DNA from 3 places in the Streptomyces sp. NPDC047022 genome. Region 1 is predicted to be linked to each of the others. Evidence: riboswitches for the same ligand, from Rfam matches in the RefSeq annotation. Region 1 holds a riboswitch; each other region holds the start of a gene.

Region 1 (3,203 bases):
GAAGCAGCCCGCCGTGTTGGGCAGCACCCGGATGCCCAGCCTGTCCAGCACGGACAGGACCGAGCCGTGCACCGAGGCGTCCACGCGCCGCATCGCGACCGTGGTCAGCTCCGTCCCGGACGCCACCAGGGCCCGCTCCAGCACATCGAGGCTGGGCGCACCGCCGGTTCCCATGATCAGCCGGGACGAGAAGGTCGTACCACCGAGGACGAAGGGATCGTCGGCCATGGCTGCTCAGCCTCCTTGGACCGCGGTGAGGACCTCGACCCGGTCGCCCTCGGAGAGGGAGGTCGAGGACCACTGCCCGCGCGGGACGACGGTTTCGTTGAGGGCGGCGGCCACACCGGAGTGGGCCGCGGTCAGGGTCCGCACGACGGTGTCGAGCGCGATACCGGGAGCGACCCGGCGGGGCTCCCCGTTGACCGAGATGTTCATGCGGGCTGCTCCGTGAGGGTTGCGGCGGCGGAAAAACGCCGGGGGGTGAAGGGCCGTGCGTGGTCGGGGAGTTCCCCGGTGGTCAGGACATGCGCCATGACATCCCCGGTGACCGGGGTGAGCAGGACGCCGTTGCGGTGGTGTCCGGTGGCCACCAGCAGGCCGTCAAGGCCGGTGGTGCCGAGCAGCGGGGCGTTGTCGGGGGAGCCGGGGCGCAGCCCCGCGCGGGTCTCGGTGAGCGGCAGCTCGGTGAGCCCCGGGACCAGCTCGTGCGCGTCCCGCAGCAGCTCATAGACGCCGCCCGCGGTGACCGTCGTGTCCCAGCCCATCTCCTCGCTGGTGGCGCCGACGACCAGCTCGCCGTTCTCGCGCGGCACCAGGTAGACATGGCTGCCGCGGACGACGGCGCGCACGGTGCGGCTCAGGAAGGGCGCGTACTGCCGTGGCACCGTCAGGCGCAGCACCTGCCCCTTCACGGGGCGTACGGGCGGCACGACGTGGGCGGGGACACCCGCGAGCCGCCCGCTGAGGCTGCCCGCCGCGAGGACGACCTGGCCCGCGGCGAGATCGGCGCCGTCGGCGGTCCGCACCCCTGCGGCCCGCTCGCCCCGTACGTTCAGCCGCTCGGCCCATGCGCGGTGGAAGACGACTCCGGCGCGCTCGCAGGCCGTGACCAGGGCCGAGGCGAGACGGCGCGGATCGATCTGGTGGTCGCCGTCGACCCTGAGCCCGCCGCGCACACCCGGCGCGAGCATCGGCTCCAGACGGCGGCACTCCCGCCCGGTCAGCCACTCCGATTCCAGGCCCGAGCGCTGCTGGAGCGCGTGCAGTTCGCGCAGATGGGTGCGGTCGTCGGCGTCCAGCGCGACGGCGAGCGTGCCGCATCTGCGGTAGCCGAGGTCGTGTCCGGTGGCCTCGCTCAGCTCGGCGGCGAAGTCCGGGTAGCGGCGCGCCGACTCCAGATTGAGGCCGAGCAGGGTCTGCTCGCCGTAGTGCAGTTCGGTGACCGCGGCCAGCATCCCGGCGGCCACCTGGGCCGCCCCGCCGCCCGGCTCAGGGTCCACCACGGCGGTGGCCAGGCCGCGCTGGGCCGCGCGCCAGGCGGTGACCAGTCCGATGATCCCGCCCCCGATGACGAGGGCGTCCGGGGCACGGGTGTCCGAGGTGTGCATGGGTGACATGGCTGACATGGGCGTCCAGCCCCCTCCCTTCGCCGGCATGACCCGGATCAGGTTCGTACGGTCGGAGGCCGCCAGCCTCCCTCTCAGCCCGGTGCGCCCGGGCTCCCGCGAGTGCTCTACGGTGCCAACCCTAATCCGTGCCGTTCGCATCAGTAAGGGAGCCTCCACCGATGCCACGCTCGCTCGACGGTCTGGTACTCGCCCCGGTCGCGGACCAGGCCCCGGGACAGGTCGGCACGCGCACCCGGTTCACGTACCACGAGAAGGACGGCGTGGTCTGGGCCGAGTACGCGGGCGGCGACGTCGTACTCGGCCGTCTGGTGGGTACACGGGAGGAGGACCGCCTCGATTTCCGGTACGTGCAGCTGAAGCACGACGGGACCACGTCGTCCGGGCACTGTGTCTCGAAGGTCGTGGAACTGCCCGACGGGCGGGTGCGCCTGGAGGAGACGTGGGAGTGGGAGTCGCGGACGGGCGGCGGGACGAGCGTTGTGGAACAGGTCACTCAGCACGCCCCCTGACTGACGAATCGTCAGTTGTCTATGGTGATCAGGTGAGCGAGCAGACGAATGAACGGGGCGGCACGGCACGAGGCGATGTGGCGCGGCGCGTCGTCATCGCGGGCGCCGGCATGGCCGGGGTGCAGACCGCCGTCGCCCTGCGGGAGCAGGGCTTCAGGGGCAGGGTGACACTCATCGGCGCGGAGCCCCACCAGCCGTACGACAGGCCGCCGCTGTCGAAGGCCGTGCTGCTGGGCAAGGCCGAGGGCTCCGCCTTCGACGTCGACTTCGAGGCCCTGGACATCGAACTCAGGCTGGGCTGCGAGATCCTCGGGCTGCGCCTGGCCGAGCGTGAGCTGGACACCGAAGAGGGGCCCGTGGCCTACGACGCCCTGGTCATCGCGACGGGCGCCGAGCCGATCCGGCTCCCGGGCGCCGAAGGCGTGCCGGGAGTCCATCTGCTGCGCACCCTGGACGACGCCGAACGGCTGCGGCCGGTCCTCGCCGAGCAGCACGACATCGTGGTCGTGGGCGCGGGCTGGATCGGCGCCGAGTTCGCCACCGCCGCGCGCGAGGCGGGCTGCGCGGTGACCGTGGTGGAGGCCGCGGACCGGCCGCTCGCGGGCGCGCTGCCCGAGGACGTGGCCGCGCCGATGGCCGCGTGGTACGCGGACAGCGGCGCCGAACTGCGGACCAACGCGCGCGTGGAGCGCGTCGAGCCCGGCGCGGTGGTGCTCGACGACGGCTCGCGGGTGCCCGCGGGCGCGGTCGTCGTGGGCATCGGGGCGCGTCCGGCCACGGCGTGGCTGGCCGGCTCGGGCATCGAGCTCGGCGTCCACGGCGAGGTGCTGGCCGACGGCCATCTGCGCACCTCCGCGCCCGATGTGTACGCGGTCGGCGACTGCGCGTCCTTCCCGTCGGGGCGCTACGAGGCGCGTCTGCTGGTCCACCACTGGGACAACGCCCTCCAGGGCCCGCGCACGGTGGCCGCGAACATCGTCGGTCAGACGCCGGTGGCCTACGACCCGGTGCCGTACTTCTGGTCGGAGCAGTTCGGCCGGTTCGTCCAGTACGTGGGGCACCACGC
Region 2 (3,203 bases), on a different contig from region 1:
AGCCAGGTTGAACTGGTCCTCCCAGCGGAACTCGAAGCGCGCGTCGGACAACGCGTCGTCCCACTCCTGCGCACCCGGGTGCCCCTTGGCGAGGTCGGCCGCATGGGCGGCGATCTTGTAGGTGATGACACCTGTCTTCACGTCGTCGCGGTTGGGCAGCCCCAGATGCTCCTTGGGCGTGACGTAGCAGAGCATGGCCGTGCCCCACCAGGCGATCATCGCGGCGCCGATGCCCGAGGTGATGTGGTCGTATGCCGGTGCCACATCCGTCGTCAGCGGCCCAAGGGTGTAGAACGGGGCCTCGTCGCAGATCTCCTGCTGGAGGTCGATGTTCTCCTTGATCTTGTGCATCGGGACATGGCCCGGCCCCTCGATCATGGTCTGCACGCCGAAGCGCCTGGCGATCCGGTTGAGCTCCCCGAGAGTGCGCAGCTCCGCGAACTGCGCCTCGTCATTGGCGTCCGCGATCGAGCCCGGACGCAGCCCGTCGCCCAGCGAGTAGGTGACGTCGTACGCCGCGAGGATCTCGCACAGTTCCTCGAAGTTCTCGTAGAGGAAAGACTCCTTGTGGTGCGCGAGGCACCACGCCGCCATGATCGAGCCGCCCCGCGACACGATGCCGGTCTTGCGGTTCGCGGTCAGCGGCACGAACGGCAGACGCACCCCGGCGTGCACCGTCATATAGTCCACGCCCTGCTCGGCCTGCTCGATGACCGTGTCCTTGTAGATCTCCCAGGACAGCTCCTCGGCCCTCCCGTCGACCTTCTCGAGGGCCTGGTAGAGCGGCACCGTACCGATCGGCACGGGGGAGTTGCGCAGCACCCATTCCCGGGTGGTGTGGATGTTGCGGCCGGTGGACAGATCCATGACCGTGTCGGCGCCCCAGCGGGTGGCCCAGGTCATCTTCTCGACCTCCTCCTCGATGGAGGACGTCACCGCGGAGTTGCCGATGTTGGCGTTGACCTTCACCAGGAACCGCTTACCGATGATCATCGGCTCGGTCTCCGGGTGATTGACGTTGGCCGGCAGAACCGCCCGGCCCGCCGCGATCTCCTCGCGCACGACCTCGGGCTCCACGTTCTCCCGGATCGCCACGAACTCCATCTCGGGCGTGATCTCACCGCGCCGTGCGTACGCGAGCTGTGTGGCCGGCGTACCCGGACGTGCGCGGCGCGGCTGACGCGGGCGCCCGGGAAACACCGCGTCGAGGTTGCGCAGCCCGCCACGAGGCGAGGTGTGCTTGAGTCCGTCGTCCTCGGGACGGACGGGACGGCCCGCGTACTCCTCGGTGTCGCCGCGGGCGATGATCCAGTTCTCCCGCAGTGGCGACAGTCCCCTGCGGACGTCCGTCGTCACAAGCGGATCGGTATACGGGCCGGAGGTGTCGTACAGCGTGACCGACTGCCCGATGGTGAGGTGCACTTGGCGGACGGGCACGCGCAGGTCGGGGCGCGAGCCCGCGACATACGCCTTGTGCCAGCCGATGGTCCTGCCGTCCGCCTGGGACTGTTCGTCCTGGTCGAGGGCAGGCATGGGTGCATCCTTGTTGGTCATGAGACCTACTCCCTACGCCGGCATTACCCGGTAACAGGTTCAGCGGTCGACGCAGCGGTTTCCGCCGGCGATGTTCCACGTGAAACATCGCGCCTGCGGAGGTCAGCGCCCTCTCAGCCCGGTGCTCCGAGCTCCCGCGTGTGCAAAGGTTCCCTCACGCTAGCGTCTCTTTACGCTGGCTGAACAGTAGGCCTTGCGCCTTCTTGCAATGATGCGTCGGTGACCACGACACAGCATCCGCCCCCCTATCCGTCCTCCGAGCCGCCCGGCCACCATGGCCGCGAGGACGGACACGGGCATGGCCACGGTCACTCCCACAGTCACAGTCACGGCCCGGCGGCCCCTGTCTCCCGGCAGCTGCGCAAGGTCATCGCCGCGATCCTCATCCCGTTCACCGCGGCGGTCATAGCCGGCCTTGTGATCCTGTGGCCCGGTGGTGTGCCGTCGCACCAGCGCAGCGGCCTCGGCTTCGACCGGCAGACGCAGCAGGCGACGGTCACCCGGGTCGTGGAGGTGGACTGCAAGTCCGTGAACGCCTCGGGTGGCGGGACCCCCATCGGGGACACCTCCGCCGCCGGCGGGTCCTCCGGACCGCAGAAAGCGAGCGGCACCTGCAAGAAGGCGACGGTCCAGGTCGACACCGGCAAGGACAAGGGACGTACGTTCACGGAGATCGTCCAGCCTGACCAGTCACGGCAGTTGGATCAGGGCGAGAAGGTCGTGGTCGCATACGAGCCCTCCGCGCCCAGGGATCTGCAGTACTCGGTCACCGATGTGAACCGGAAGCTCCCCATGGCGCTGCTCGCCGGGATCTTCGCCGTCGCCGTGGTGATCGTGGGCCGGATGCGCGGTGTCATGGCCCTCGTCGCTCTGGCCGTGAGCTTCCTCGTCCTCAACCTCTTCATCCTGCCGGCGATCCTGGGGGGCTCGAATCCGCTTCTCGTGGCCGTGGTCGGATCGAGCGCCATCATGCTGATAGCCCTCTATATGTGCCACGGGCTCTCGGCACGCACCTCGGTCGCGGTGCTGGGCACGCTCATCTCCCTGTCGCTCATCGGCCTGCTGGGCTCGGAGTTCATCGACTGGGCCGCGCTGACCGGGAACACGGACGACAGCACCGGTCTGATCCATGGCCTGTTCCCGCGCATCGACATGAGCGGACTGCTGCTCGCAGGCGTCATCATCGGCTCGCTCGGTGTGCTCGACGATGTGACCGTGACACAGACGTCGGCGGTCTGGGAGCTGCACGACGCCAATCCGACCCTGGGCTGGCGAGGCCTGTACCGCGCGGGTATCCGCATCGGCCGCGACCACATCGCGTCGGTCGTCAACACCCTCGTTCTGGCGTACGCGGGCGCCGCGCTGCCTCTGCTGCTTCTGTTCTCGATCGCGCAGAGCGGTGTGGTCACGGTCGCGGACAGCGAGCTGGTGGCCGAGGAGATCGTCCGCACGCTCGTCGGGTCGATCGGCCTCGTCGCCTCCGTGCCCGTCACCACCGTGCTGGCCGCCCTCGTGGTGTCGGCGGACCGCCCGGGGACGACCGCCGCCCCGGCCACCGGCCCGGCTCCCGTACCGGCCCGAGGAGGAAGAGGCCGGCGCCGCAAGCGCTGACGCGCTCCGGGCCGCCTGTGCGGCTCCACAGGCCCTGC
Region 3 (3,203 bases), on a different contig from region 1:
GGGATCCCGGTGGCCGCCGCGGCACGGGCCGCGTTGTCCGTGATGACGGATGCGAAGGGGTGCGTGGCGTCGACCAGCGCGTCCACACGGTGCTCCCGCAGCCAGGCGGCCAGCCCCTCCGCCCCGCCGAACCCCCCGACCCGTACGTCCCCGTCGAGCGCTCCGGGCCGGGACACCCGCCCGGCCAGGGACGTGGTCACTCTGACGCCGGGCCGTGCGGCGAGCGCGGCGGCGAGTTCGCGTGCCTCGGTGGTGCCGCCGAGGATCAGGACGTGCGAGGGCATGGGGTCGAGGGTACGGGTGGGTTGTGCTGTTTCGCGGTGCCGGTCCCTCAGTTCCCGGCGACCAGCACCGCGCTCCCCTGGCCGACTCCCACACACATGGTGGCGAGCCCGCGTGCCGCCCCGCCGCGCCGCATCCGGTGCAGCAGCGTCGTGAGGATGCGTGCCCCCGAGCAGCCGAGGGGATGGCCGAGGGCGATGGCGCCGCCGGTCGGGTTGACCAGGTCGGGGTCGATGCCGAGACGGTCGACGCAGGCGAGGGCCTGGGCGGCGAACGCCTCGTTGAACTCGGCCTCCTGGACGTCGCCGATGGTCCAGCCGGCGCGGGCGAGGGCCTTCTGCGTGGCGGGCACGGGGCCGATGCCCATGACGTCCGGGTGCACTCCGGCCGAGGCGCCCGCGACATAGCGGCCGAGGGATTCCAGACCGAGATCGTTCAGGGCCTCCTCGCTGACGAGGAGCAGTCCGGCCGCGCCGTCGTTCATGGGTGAGGCGTTGCCCGCGGTGACGGTGCCGCCCTGGCGGAACGCGGGCTTGAGGCGGGCGAGTTTCTCGTACGACGTGTCCTCGCGCACGCACTCGTCCTCGGTGACGACCACACCGTCCGGGCGGGTCACCGGCAGGAGTTCGGCGTCGAAGAAGCCGTTCTTACGGGCTTCGGCTGCACGCCGGTGGCTGCGCAGCGCGAAGTCGTCCTGGCGTTCGCGCGGGACGCCGTACCGGTCGGCGACCTCTTCGGCGGTCTCCCCCATGGGCAGCAGGCCGTGGAGTTCCTTCATGGCCGGGTTGACCAGCCGCCAGCCGAGGCGGGTGTCGAAGGTCTCCATACGGTGCGGCAGGGCCTCGTCGGGGCGGGGCAGGACGAAGGGGGCGCGGCTCATGGACTCCGAGCCTCCCGCGAGCACGACGTCCGCTTCGCCGGCGGCGATGGTGCGCGCGGCCATGGTGACCGCCTCCAGGCCGGAGGCGCACAGCCGGTTGACCGTGGCGCCCGGCACCGAGTCGGGCAGCCCGGCGAGGAGGGCGGCCATGCGGGCGACGTTGCGGTTGTCCTCGCCGGCCTGGTTGGCCGCGCCCCAGTAGACGTCGTCGACGCGGGCGGGGTCGAGGTCGGGCGCGTCGGCCATGAGGCCCCGGATCACGGTCGCCGCGAGGTCATCGGGCCGTACCGTGGACAGGGAGCCGCGCAGCTTGCCGATGGGGGTGCGGCGGGCGGCCGCGAAATGGACGGTACGCACGATGGAACTCCTGAGCGCACTCGGTGACGAGTCGATGAGTCGAAGAGGACGACGCAATAATTAGCACCGCTAGTTTTGGACTATAGACCGCCGGGCCCTCCCTGGGAAGATCCCCGGGTTTTACCCCGTGCGTCCAGGGGACCCGGGCGCGCATGGAGTGGTTGCGGTACGCGGCATGTGTGGACGAGGACCCCGAGTTGTTCTTCCCCGTCGGTTCCACAGGCCCGGCCATCACCGAGATCGCGGCGGCCAAGCGAGTGTGCCACCGCTGCCCGGTGATGGTCGAGTGCTTGACATGGGCGCTCAGGAGCGAGCAGACGGCGGGCGTGTGGGGCGGCACCGACGAGCGGGAGCGCGCGAGGTTGCTCCGGTCCGCCAGAAGTCTCCCCCAGGGGCGGCGGGCACCGTAGCTGCTGTCGTCGTCGCTGGTGGCTCGGGTTACTCTTGCCGCCGTACCGGACACGGGGTGCCCCGCGAGGGCTGAGATCACACCCGTTGAACCTGAACCAGTTCGTACTGGCGGAGGGATGTCATCCATGCCATTGGCGCATGTTTCCGGCGGGCTGCCCGCCGACGGCCGCAGAGGCGTCTTCGACGGACGGATGCCCACGGCTCCCGGTGACCTCAGGGTCGAGGGACACGGCATCGAACCCGTCCCCGAGAGCAACCGCTACGGCGGGGCGGGACGGCTGTTCACCGTGTGGTTCGCGCCGAACCTGACCATGACCGGTGTGTTCACCGGAACCCTCGGTATCGCGCTCGGCCTGGACTTCACCACCGCACTCGCCGCCGTCGTCCTGGGCACCGTGGTGGGCGCGGTGCCCACCGCCTACCTCGGCACCTGGGGCAGCCGCACCGGCGCCGGTCAGCTGCCGCTCGCCCGGCTCGCCTTCGGACGTGCGGTTGCGCTGCCCGGAGTGCTCCAGTGGCTGTCGTCGGTCGCCTGGGACGCGCTGATCGGTCTGTTCGGCGGGGACGCGCTTGCGCGGCTGTGCGGCTGGCCCTTCTGGCTCGGGGTGCTGGTCATGATGCTGGGGCAGGGCGCCCTCGGGATCCTCGGCTACGAGGCGATCCACCGCCTGCAGACCGTCATGACCTTCGTGCTCGCCGCCGCCTTCGCGCTGATCGCCATGCGGATGCCGGCCGGCGCCCATCTCGCCGCGACGGGCAGCGCACAAGGCGCCGACCGCGCGGGCGCGTTCGTGCTGACCAGCACCATCGCGCTCAGCCTCACCCTGTCCTGGGCCCCCTACGCCAGCGACTTCAGCCGCTATCTGCCCCGCACCACCTCCCGCTCCCGGATGTTCTGGTGCACGCTGCTCGGTCTCGTGGTGTCCTTCCTCGCCGTTCAGGCCCTCGGCCTGTGGGGCGCCTCGGTGCTCACCGACCAGACAGCCGCGGGCGTCGACAAACTGCTGGGCGGTGGCGCTGCTGGCGCCCTCGGGCTGCTGGCCGTGGCACTGGCGGCGCTGTGCAGCAACGCCATGAACGACTACAGCGGCTCCCTGGCCCTGCAGACCGTCGGCGTCCGCCTGCCCCGTCCCGCTGCCGCCGCCCTCGCCGCGGCGCTCGGCTTCCCGCTGGTGCTGTGGATGCACGCGGCCGACACCACCGCCCGGTTCCAGAACGTGCTGCTGTTCGTGGGCTACTGGATCCCCGGGTTCGTGGCCATCGTGGTCGTGGA

Evidence for each region. A riboswitch is a leader RNA that binds a small molecule or an ion and turns the genes downstream of it on or off. The one in region 1 is predicted to bind thiamine pyrophosphate.
Region 2: it holds a riboswitch for thiamine pyrophosphate, as region 1 does, so the genes downstream of both, thiC (phosphomethylpyrimidine synthase ThiC) here and thiO (glycine oxidase ThiO) in region 1, are expected to answer to the same signal.
Region 3: it holds a riboswitch for thiamine pyrophosphate, as region 1 does, so the genes downstream of both, ABZ845_RS30345 (cytosine permease) here and thiO (glycine oxidase ThiO) in region 1, are expected to answer to the same signal.

Annotation. Positions count from the first base shown of each region.
Region 1 is NZ_JBEYVV010000001.1:304,333-307,535, reverse strand. It holds gene ABZ845_RS01380 (thiazole synthase) at 1-228, opposite strand, end outside; gene thiS (sulfur carrier protein ThiS) at 235-435, opposite strand; gene thiO (glycine oxidase ThiO) at 432-1,616, opposite strand; TPP riboswitch at 1,624-1,735, opposite strand; gene ABZ845_RS01365 (hypothetical protein) at 1,787-2,137, shown strand; gene ABZ845_RS01360 (FAD-dependent oxidoreductase) at 2,170-3,203, shown strand, end outside.
Region 2 is NZ_JBEYVV010000017.1:104,722-107,924, reverse strand. It holds gene thiC (phosphomethylpyrimidine synthase ThiC) at 1-1,554, opposite strand, end outside; TPP riboswitch at 1,547-1,702, opposite strand; gene ABZ845_RS19455 (YibE/F family protein) at 1,774-3,165, shown strand.
Region 3 is NZ_JBEYVV010000052.1:22,940-26,142, reverse strand. It holds gene ABZ845_RS30360 (cobalt-precorrin-6A reductase) at 1-284, opposite strand, end outside; gene ABZ845_RS30355 (thiolase family protein) at 332-1,519, opposite strand; gene ABZ845_RS30350 (WhiB family transcriptional regulator) at 1,672-1,929, shown strand; TPP riboswitch at 1,972-2,064, shown strand; gene ABZ845_RS30345 (cytosine permease) at 2,056-3,203, shown strand, end outside.